3 regions of the Pantoea sp. Ep11b genome follow, and region 2 is predicted to be linked to each of the others. Evidence: riboswitches for the same ligand, from Rfam matches in the RefSeq annotation. Region 2 holds a riboswitch; each other region holds the start of a gene.
The links. Region 2 has a riboswitch for thiamine pyrophosphate ahead of thiM (hydroxyethylthiazole kinase). Riboswitches for the same ligand answer to the same signal wherever they lie in the genome.
Positions count from the first base shown of each region.

Region 1: it holds a riboswitch for thiamine pyrophosphate, as region 2 does, so the genes downstream of both, thiC (phosphomethylpyrimidine synthase ThiC) here and thiM (hydroxyethylthiazole kinase) in region 2, are expected to answer to the same signal.
Region 3: it holds a riboswitch for thiamine pyrophosphate, as region 2 does, so the genes downstream of both, thiB (thiamine ABC transporter substrate binding subunit) here and thiM (hydroxyethylthiazole kinase) in region 2, are expected to answer to the same signal.

Region 1 covers NZ_CP160631.1:660,426-663,698, reverse strand. Annotated here, with positions in the region: gene nudC (NAD(+) diphosphatase) at 24-794, opposite strand; gene rsd (sigma D regulator) at 884-1,390, shown strand; TPP riboswitch at 1,542-1,642, shown strand; gene thiC (phosphomethylpyrimidine synthase ThiC) at 1,730-3,273, shown strand, end outside.
Region 2 covers NZ_CP160631.1:2,926,486-2,929,758, forward strand. Annotated here, with positions in the region: gene AB1748_RS13815 (GntR family transcriptional regulator) at 1-117, shown strand, start outside; gene thiD (bifunctional hydroxymethylpyrimidine kinase/phosphomethylpyrimidine kinase) at 161-961, opposite strand; gene thiM (hydroxyethylthiazole kinase) at 948-1,745, opposite strand; TPP riboswitch at 1,780-1,876, opposite strand; gene AB1748_RS13830 (DNA-binding transcriptional regulator) at 2,305-3,273, shown strand, end outside.
Region 3 covers NZ_CP160631.1:1,048,275-1,051,547, reverse strand. Annotated here, with positions in the region: gene sgrR (HTH-type transcriptional regulator SgrR) at 1-1,262, shown strand, start outside; TPP riboswitch at 1,298-1,400, shown strand; gene thiB (thiamine ABC transporter substrate binding subunit) at 1,447-2,433, shown strand; gene thiP (thiamine/thiamine pyrophosphate ABC transporter permease ThiP) at 2,409-3,273, shown strand, end outside.

The DNA of each region.
Region 1 (3,273 bases), 1.6 Mb from region 2:
AACAGGCGTGTAGTGTAGCACTTTCACGCTTCCGCGCGGCACAGGGCGACGGTATCTTCAATCAGGCGGCGCGCCACGGTGCCCGGCGGAGGCAGCAGCGGCAGATCATCGAAACGGAACCAGGCCGCATCCAGCAGCTCTTTGCCATCGTGCTGCAGATCGCCACTTTCATACTCCGCCATAAACGCCGTCATCAGAGATTGCGGGAAGGGCCACGGCTGGGAGGTGACATAACGGACGTTTTTGATGCGGATATTGCTCTCTTCCATGACCTCGCGGGCGACGGCCTGCTCCAGGGTTTCGCCGACCTCGACAAACCCCGCCAGTACGGTGTAAACCTTGTTGCGATGCCGGGCATGATTCGCCAGCAGGATCTCATCGCCGCGACGGATAGCCACAATGATGCAGGGTGCGATCTGCGGATAGTAGCGTTCGCGACAATGGCTGCACAGACAGGCAAACTCATGTTTGCTGTGATGCATTTCATGCCCGCAGTAGCCGCACCAGCGATGAGAGCGGTAGAACTCTGCCAGCTGCACGCCGCGTCCGGCCAGCTGAAACAGTTCCACATCCTGATCGATCAGCTGCCGCACCGAAAACATCTCTGCTGAGCGCGGCTCGCAAATCAGCCAGACTTTTTCACCCTGCCACTCCCCAATCGTCCGGGCTTTACTGCCCGTTAAACCGAATTTTTCGGCGTTTCCGTGGGGTAAATCACCTTGTGGCAACCAAAGTTTCTGTTCATGGCTGACAATCCACCATCCAGCGTCTACGCTTGAGATTTCGCATTGCATTTATTTCGTCATCCTTAGCGTCAAATCGCACGCTGAAGCCCTGATGTTAAGTGTGTAGATAAACAACTATAACTCACATGGAGTTAGATATGCTTAACCAGTTAGAAGTCCTGGCTGAACGCGTAGGTGGCAGTAATGAACTGGTCGATTCATGGCTTGAAGCCCGTCGTCAGCTGCTGGTGAACTATTATCACCTCGTCGGTCTTAAACCCAACAAAGAGGCGCTGACGCGTCTGGATGAGCAGGCGCTGGACAACTTCTGTCACAGCCTGGTCGATTACCTTTCTGCAGGTCACTTCAGCATCTATGAGCGCGTCATCAATGAGATGAGTGGTGACAGCCCGATGATTGCCGCTGCGCAGATCTACCCGCCGCTGGAAGCGAATACGGAGCGTCTGATGCAGCTGTATGATGGTCACCTGCAGCAGGCGATTGACGATGAGAACTGCATGACCTTCCAGCAGGCACTGTCCGAAGTGGGCGAGGTGCTGGAAGCGCGCTTTACGCTGGAAGATAAGCTGATCCAGCTCGCGTGGGATAATCAGCTGGCCGCGCCGCCCGTGGCCAACGACAGCCAGATCGCCCGTCCGGCATAATGCCGATTCGTAACAGGGGTATTGAGATTATCCGATAGCCCTTTTATGCTGAACAGGTTCTGAGGCAGAGACGCCAAAGAACCTTTTTTATTTGTGTGTTGAAATATCACGTTTTTACCGCTGAGGCTGCGCTAAGCGCCTGCGTAAAAACCGCTTCTTGTCGGAGTGCCCATCCGGGCTGAGACCGTTAATTCGGGATCCGCGGAACCTGATCAGGTTAGAACCTGCGAAGGGAACAAGAGTAATCAGTCGCTGTCTGCCAGCCGTTGTGCGCTGTCTGTACGCTTACTCCTTCCGGACTCCGGACAAGCATCGTTTCCCTTTAACAGGAAGATTGCTATGTCTGACCCTAAAATGACCCGTCGTGAACAACGCGCCCAGGCGCAGGCGTTTATCCACTCCCTGCGGGGTGGCAGTGCGTTTCCCCGCTCTAGTCGCATCTGGATAACCGGCAGCCGGGACGATATCCGCGTGCCGATGCGGGAAATCGAAATGACGCCGACCCATACCGGCGGCAGTAAAGAAGCGCCACTTTATGAGCAGAATGAAGCCGTGCCGGTTTATGACACGGCGGGTGCCTATGGCGATCCCGCCGCAGAGATCGATGTGCATCGTGGTCTGGCGAAGCTGCGCGCCGGCTGGATTGCAGAACGCGACGACAGTGAACCACTGAGCCAGAACAGCTCCGGCTATACCCAGCAGCGGCTGGCCGATGAGGGGCTGGACCACCTGCGTTTCGACCAGCTGCCGATCCCGCGACGCGCCCGCGCAGGCCGCCGCGTTACGCAGCTGCACTACGCCCGTCAGGGGATCGTTACCCCGGAGATGGAGTTCATCGCTCTGCGGGAAAATATGGGCCGGGAACGCATCCGCGCGGAGGTGCTGCTGCAACAGCATCCGGGCCACAGTTTTGGCGCACATCTGCCCGCCGCGATAACGCCCGAGTTCGTGCGTCAGGAGGTAGCGGCCGGTCGCGCCATCATCCCGGCCAATATCAACCACCCTGAATCGGAACCGATGATCATCGGCCGCAACTTTCTGGTGAAGGTCAACGCCAATATCGGCAATTCCGCGGTGACCTCTTCCATTGAAGAGGAAGTGGAGAAGCTGGTCTGGTCCACCCGCTGGGGCGCCGATACGGTGATGGATCTCTCCACCGGACGCTATATCCATGAAACGCGCGAATGGATCCTGCGCAACAGCCCGGTGCCCATCGGCACCGTCCCGATCTATCAGGCGCTGGAAAAAGTGAATGGCGTGGCCGAGTCGCTGAACTGGACGATCTTCCGGGATACGCTGCTTGAGCAGGCGGAACAGGGGGTGGATTACTTCACCATCCACGCGGGCGTGCTGCTGCGCTATGTGCCGATGACGGCGAAGCGGCTGACCGGCATTGTGTCACGCGGCGGGTCGATCATGGCGAAATGGTGTCTGTCGCACCATCAGGAGAACTTTCTCTATCAGCATTTCCGGGAAATCTGTGAAATCTGCGCCGCTTATGATGTCGCCCTGTCACTGGGTGACGGTTTACGTCCGGGTTCGATTCAGGATGCCAACGATGAGGCGCAGTTTGCCGAGCTGCGCACCCTGGGCGAACTGACCCGCATCGCCTGGGAGTATGACGTTCAGGTGATGATTGAAGGGCCGGGCCATGTGCCGATGCACATGATCCGCCGCAACATGACCGAACAGCTCGACCTGTGCGATGAAGCGCCCTTCTACACGCTTGGCCCACTGACCACCGATATCGCGCCCGGCTATGACCATTTCACCTCCGGTATCGGCGCCGCCATGATCGGCTGGTTTGGCTGCGCCATGCTCTGTTACGTCACCCCTAAAGAGCATCTGGGCCTGCCGAACAAGGAGGATGTGAAACAGGGATT
Region 2 (3,273 bases):
CTGACGTCTCACGATGCGGAGGCGGCCGAAACGGCCATGCGTCTGCACCTGCAGGAGATGATCTTTTCTATCACCCCGATTGCCGAGCGCAACAGCGCCTGGTTTGAAACCCCCTGAGCCAGGCCCTCACCGTCCGCCAGGACGATGAGGGTCTGCATCACTACCACCATTGATGAAAATGGTGAACCGGCCCGATGCCCTTCCCGACCTCCAGTGAATCCGCCTGCAACAGCGCCTGCTGCAGCCAGTTTTTCGCCTCTGCGAGCGTTTCCGCCCAGTCAGCATGGCGCGGACGCAGGGCCGCTAAGGCCGCCGACAGCGTACAACCCGTGCCGTGCGTATGGCGGGTGTTGACGCGCGGCGTGCTGAATCGCTGCTCTGCGTCGGGCGCGATCAGCCAGTCCGGGCTTTCGCCCGCGGCCAGGTGACCGCCCTTCATCAGCACAGCCTGACAGCCCAGCGCCAGCAGTGCCCGCCCCTGCCTGCGCATCTCCGCCTCGTCGGTGGCGATGGCACACTCCAGTAAGGCTGCCGCTTCCGGCAGATTAGGGGTAATCAGCGAGACCTGCGGCAATAACAGCTCACGGACACTGGCTACGGCAGCCGGTGAAAGCAGCGCATCCCCGCTTTTCGCCACCATCACCGTATCCAGCACCACAAAGGGGATGCTCGCCTGCCTGAGCCGGGCGGCCACCTGCTCCACAATAGCCGTTTCCGACAACATGCCAATTTTCGCACTATCAATGCGGACATCACTCAGCACCGAATCGAGCTGAGCGGTCACAAAGTCCGGATCAATACGGCAGACCGACTGAACCCCGCAGGTGTTCTGTGCCACCAGCGCGGTGATCACACTGGTGCCATAGGCACCCAGCGCGGAGAACGTCTTCAGATCGGCCTGAATCCCGGCGCCGCCGCTGGGATCGGTCCCGGCAATCGTCAGGGCATTAATGCGCTTCATGATGCGCCTCCAGCGTCCAGAGTGCATCGACAAACGCCGTGGCAAAACTGCCCGGCGCGGCGGCCTGAGATGCTGCCCTTTCTCCCGCTGACGACATCACCTGACAGGCGGCGGCCACATTTAACAGCCGATCGCCGGGCAGGCTGCTGAACCCTGCCACGACCGCAGAGAGCGCACAGCCGGTTCCCACCACCCGCGTCATCAGGGGCGAGCCGCCGCGAAGCGCAAAGATCCGCGTGCCATCGGTGGCGTAGTCCACTTCACCGCTGACAATGACCAGCGTGCGCCAGCGAATGGCGAGCTGACGGGCGGCATCGAGCGCCGCATCCGCCTGGTGCAGCGTATCCACGCCGCGTCCGCCACTGGCCTGCTTTGCCAGCGCCAGAATCTCTGAAGCGTTGCCGCGGATCACAGCCGGTTCCTGGCTCAATAACTGCTGGCAGAAGTCACTGCGCAGCGTCAGAGCACCGACGGCGACCGGGTCGAGCGTCCAGGGGGTGCCTGCCTCTCGGGCGGCGCTGACGGCGGCCTGCATCGCCTGCTGGCGCTCGCGGGTCAGGGTGCCGACATTGATGAGGAGCGCATCGGCAAAGCGGCTGAACTCAGCGGCTTCGTCAGCATCGATGACCATCGCCGGCGAGGCGTTCAGTGCAAGCAGCACGTTGGCGGTGAAGTTCTGTACCACCTCATTGGTCATACAGTGGACCAGCGGTGAGTGACGGCGAAAAGCGTGCAGACAGGGCGCGAAGTGCGCGGCAGAAAGGTGTTGAGATGGCTGTGACATCATAGCTCCCAACCGGCGAACAAGAAGGCGAATGCGGTCAGGCATCAGACTTCCCTACGCTGGCATTATCCAGATCAGGTAATACGGGTATTTCTCAGCCTTCACAAAGAAGGGCACCCCGAGTCGTTTAACTAAATTCAGTCAGTCAGGATAGTAATGTCAGCAGGCGGTCCTGTAAACGCATACCGCACGATTACGGCATCACTCCCGGACTCCGTTGGCGTCCTCACTCACCGGCAGAAACCGCGCGGGCAGTCTGCGCCGCCCCGCTTCTGCCACATCCGGATTCGCGAAGAAACCCGTAACACTTTACCAGGCGATCCCGTTTATTTCGCGCAGCTTTCACCTGTCGCGTTCCAGATTACCTATACAGGTTAACTGTCTGATCAATCTGGGCATTTATCTTTTTCACACACTACACGCGTTGCCGCACTGGACTTTTTTCACGCAACGCAGAAAAAGAGTGCGCCAGTTTACAGGACAAACACAAAACGGTTAAAGAAAGCACCGACCTGTGCTATTCACAGTGCAGGATAAACCTGCCAGGGAGGCTGACGGAATGGAGAAGACCTTTCATATCGCGCTCTTATTTAATGCGAATAAGGCGTATGACCGCCAGATAATCGAGGGCGTGGGTAAATACCTGCAGCGTTCCCGTACCCTGTGGGATGTTTACATCGCAGACGATTTCCGCAGTAACATTGACAGCATCAATGGCTGGAACGTGGATGGTGTAATTGCTGACTGCGATGTGCTGGCGGTTGAACAGGAACTCAATAAGCTGACCATGCCTGTTGTCGGTATTGGTGGCTCCTACTCCTCCGGAAAGGCTTTTCCGAATCTGCACTATGTGGCTACTGATAACTACAGCCTGGTCGCGACCGCGCTGGAGCATCTGATTAACAAGGGTATGGAACATTTTGCCCTGTACAGCTTCCCTGTATGTCCGGATAAACGCTGGGCAACCGAACGTGAGAACGCATTTGCTGCGATCCTGCAGCAAAAGGACCGGACCGGATTAATTTATCGCGGCCATGATATCACTATCGATAACTGGCAGACGGCGCAGAACCAGTTGGCTGACTGGGTAACGTCTCTGCCAGAGGGCACCGGCATCGTCGCGGTGACAGATTCCCGCGCCAGACATTTACTGCAGATCTGTGAAAATATAGGGATCCCGGTGCCGGAAAAGTTAGCCATTATTGGCATCGACAATGAAGAGTTAACGCAACATCTGTCGGGCATCAGTCTCTCCTCCGTGGTTCATGGCGCAATAAAAATGGGTTCCTGCGCGGCTGAAATTCTTCATAAACTCTTAAAGGGAGAGTCATTGCCGTTGCAGCGCGTGGTGGTTCCCCCGCTGAAACTGGTGGAACGCCGTTCGAGCAATTATCGTTCTATTGTCGATCCCTATGTTATCCGGGCAATGAACTTTATCCGCGATAATGCCTGTAAGGGTATCAAGGCTGAACAGGTCATCAGTTTTACCGGTATTTCACGAACCAGTCTGGAAATCCGTTTTAAAGCG
Region 3 (3,273 bases), 1.9 Mb from region 2:
GCTCGCCGCTGCGGCGCTCGGAGACCCACATTGCCCGCCAGATCTTCAACGGCCTGACGCGGATAAATGAGGAAAACGGGGAAGCCGAACCGGACATTGCACACCACTGGCAGCAGACCTCGCCGCTTCACTGGCGTTTCTTTCTGCGCCCGGCGATTCGTTTCCATCACGGCAGAGAGCTGGAGATGGAGGATGTGCTGGCCACGCTGGCGCGCCAGCGCCCTCACCCGCTCTTCTCACACATTGCAGAGATTGCCTCGCCCGCCCCCTGGACGCTCGACATCCACTTAAGCCAGCCCGACGAGGGTCTGCCCTGGTTGCTGGGCAGCGTAAGCGCGATGATCCTGCCACGCGAATGGCCCACCCTGCCCGATTTTGCCCGCCAGCCGGTGGGCACCGGCCCCTACCGGGTGATCCGCAATCAGGCGAGCCAGCTGAAAATTGAAGCCTTTGATGACTACTTTGGTTTTCGCGCCCTGATCGACGATGTCTCTATCTGGGTGCTGCCCGACATCAGCGATGAGCTGGTCTATGCTGGTGTCCGACTGCAGGGCGAGAGTGATGGCAGCGATGAGATCCAGGAGGAGAGCCGTCTGGAGGAGGGGTGCTACTACCTGCTGTTCGACCAGCGTTCCGCGCAGGGCCGCGACGCGGCGGTCCGGCGCTGGGTGAGCTACCTGTTTAACCCCATCGCCCTGCTTAATCACGCAGGTGTCGGGTATCAGCGTTACTGGTTCCCGGCCTATGGCCTGCTGCCGCGCTGGCATCACCGCCGCGACCTGACGCCGGTCGAAAAGCCGCCCGGCCTGACCCACCTGACGCTGACCTGGTACAGCCAGCATGTGGAGCATGAAGGCATCGCCAATGCGCTGCGGCCGCTGCTGGCTCAGCATGGTGTGACGCTGGTGACCCGCGAGATCGACTACGAGAGCTGGTATCAGGGCGAGGCGGAAAGTGACATCTGGCTCGGCAGCGTGAACTTTACCCTGCCGCTGAACTATTCGCTGTTCGCGCAGTTGTATGAGATCCCGCTGCTGCACCACTGCCTGGCGATCGACTGGCAGGGCGATGCGGCACGCTGGCGCGAGAAAACGCTGCCGCTGGCCGAATGGAGCAAACAGTTAGTCGAAGAGGCGGGCCTGCATCCGCTGTTTCACCACTGGCTGCTGCTCGAAGGCCAGCGCAGTATGCGCGGCGTGCGGATGAATACGCTGGGCTGGTTCGATTTTAAATCCGATTGGTTCGCGCCACCGGCGCTGTAACGCTTTCGCCACGCCGCTGAAATGACTAGAATGTGGCGTTCTCAACGGGGTGCCGCCTGCCACCAGCAAGCAGCTGAGAGAGACCCGTCGAACCTGATTCGGTTAATACCGACGTAGGGATTTGAGAGGCCTCCGTGCTCAGATCCTTTGCGACTCATCCCCTATTCTCCTGAAGGAGCGCAAAGTGTTAAACAAAGTTCTGCCGGTCCTGCTGTTACTCTCTGCCCCCGTTCTGGCGGCTAAGCCGGTTCTCACGGTCTACACCTACGACTCCTTCTCTGCCGACTGGGGCCCCGGCCCGGCGGTAAAAAAAGCCTTTGAAGCCCGCTGCAACTGCGAGCTGAAGTTTGTCACGCTGGAAGATGGCGTCTCGCTGCTGAACCGCGTGCGGATGGAAGGCAAAAACAGTAAGGCGGATGTGGTGCTGGGGCTGGACAACAATCTGGTGCAGGCGGCGCAGAAAACCGGCCTGTTCGCCAGAAGTCAGGTCGACACCACAAAATTAACCCTGCCCGGCGGCTGGCATGACACGACCTTCATCCCCTTTGACTATGGCTACTTCGCCTTCGTCTACGACAGTACCCGGCTGAAAAACCCGCCGAAAAGCCTGAAAGAGCTGGTAGACAGCCCGCAGAAATGGCGGGTGATCTACGAAGATCCCCGCACCAGCACCCCCGGCTTAGGTCTGCTGCTCTGGATGCAGAAAGTCTATGGCGATCAGGCACCGCAGGCGTGGCAGAAGCTGGCGCAGAAAACCGTGACGGTGACCAAAGGCTGGAGTGAGGCGTATGGTCTGTTCCTGAAAGGGGAAAGCGATCTGGTACTGAGCTACACCACGTCACCGGCTTATCACATCATCGAAGAGAAGAAAGAGAACTATGCGGCCGCCCCGTTTCCCGAAGGCCACTATCTGCAGGTCGAAGTTGCCGCGCAGTTAGCCAGCAGCAAACAGCCTGAACTGGCGCAGCAGTTTATGACGTTTATGGTCTCCCCCGACTTCCAGCGCACCATCCCGACCGGCAACTGGATGTACCCGGTGACCGCCACGCCGCTGCCCGCCGGTTTTAACGCCCTGACGGTGCCCGCCACCGCGCTGCAGTTCTCGCCGGAAGAGGTCGCCAGTCAGCGTTCCGGCTGGATTAGTCAGTGGCAACGCGCAGTCAGTCGCTGATGCCGCGCTGGCTGCTGCCGGGATCGTTCGCTACGCTGCTGTTAACGCTGGTGGCGTTTCTGGCCTTCGGCGCACTCTGGCGCGCCGCACCGGAAACGGACCTGCGCAGCGTGCTGCAGGATGATTACCTGCGCCATGTCATCGCGTTCTCTTTCGGTCAGGCGCTGCTCTCTGCGCTGCTGTCACTACTGCCCGCGCTGCCACTGGCGCGGGCGCTCTACCGCCGCCGCTTTCCAGGCCGACAGCTGCTGCTGCGCCTGTGTGCTATGACCCTGGTGCTGCCGGTGCTGGTGGCGATATTTGGTCTGCTGACGGTTTACGGGCGTACCGGCTGGCTGGCGCAGCTCTGCCAGTGGGCCGGGCTCGGTTATCACTTCTCCCCCTATGGGCTGTCGGGCATTCTGCTGGCGCACGTTTTCTTTAACCTGCCGCTGGCAACGCGTCTGCTGCTGCAGGCGCTGGAGCAGATCCCGGCAGAGCAGCGTCAGCTGGCGGCTCAGCTCGGCGTGCGCGGCTGGCATCGCTTTTGTCTGCTGGAGTGGCCGTGGCTGCGGCGTCAGCTGCTGCCTGCCGGGGCGCTGATCTTCATGCTCTGCTTTGCCAGCTTTGCCACCGTGCTGTCGCTGGGCGGCGGTCCGCAGGCGACCACCATCGAACTGGCGATCTTCCAGGCGCTGAGTTATGACTACGATCCCGGCCGCGCTGCCCTGCTGGCGATGATCCAGCTCGGCTGCTGCCTCACCCTGGTGCTGCTCAGCCAGCGCTTCAGCAAAGCGATCCCCGCCGGAAGCAGCCAGCTCAGCGGCTGGCGCGATCCGCAGGATTCGCGCGCGGCACAGC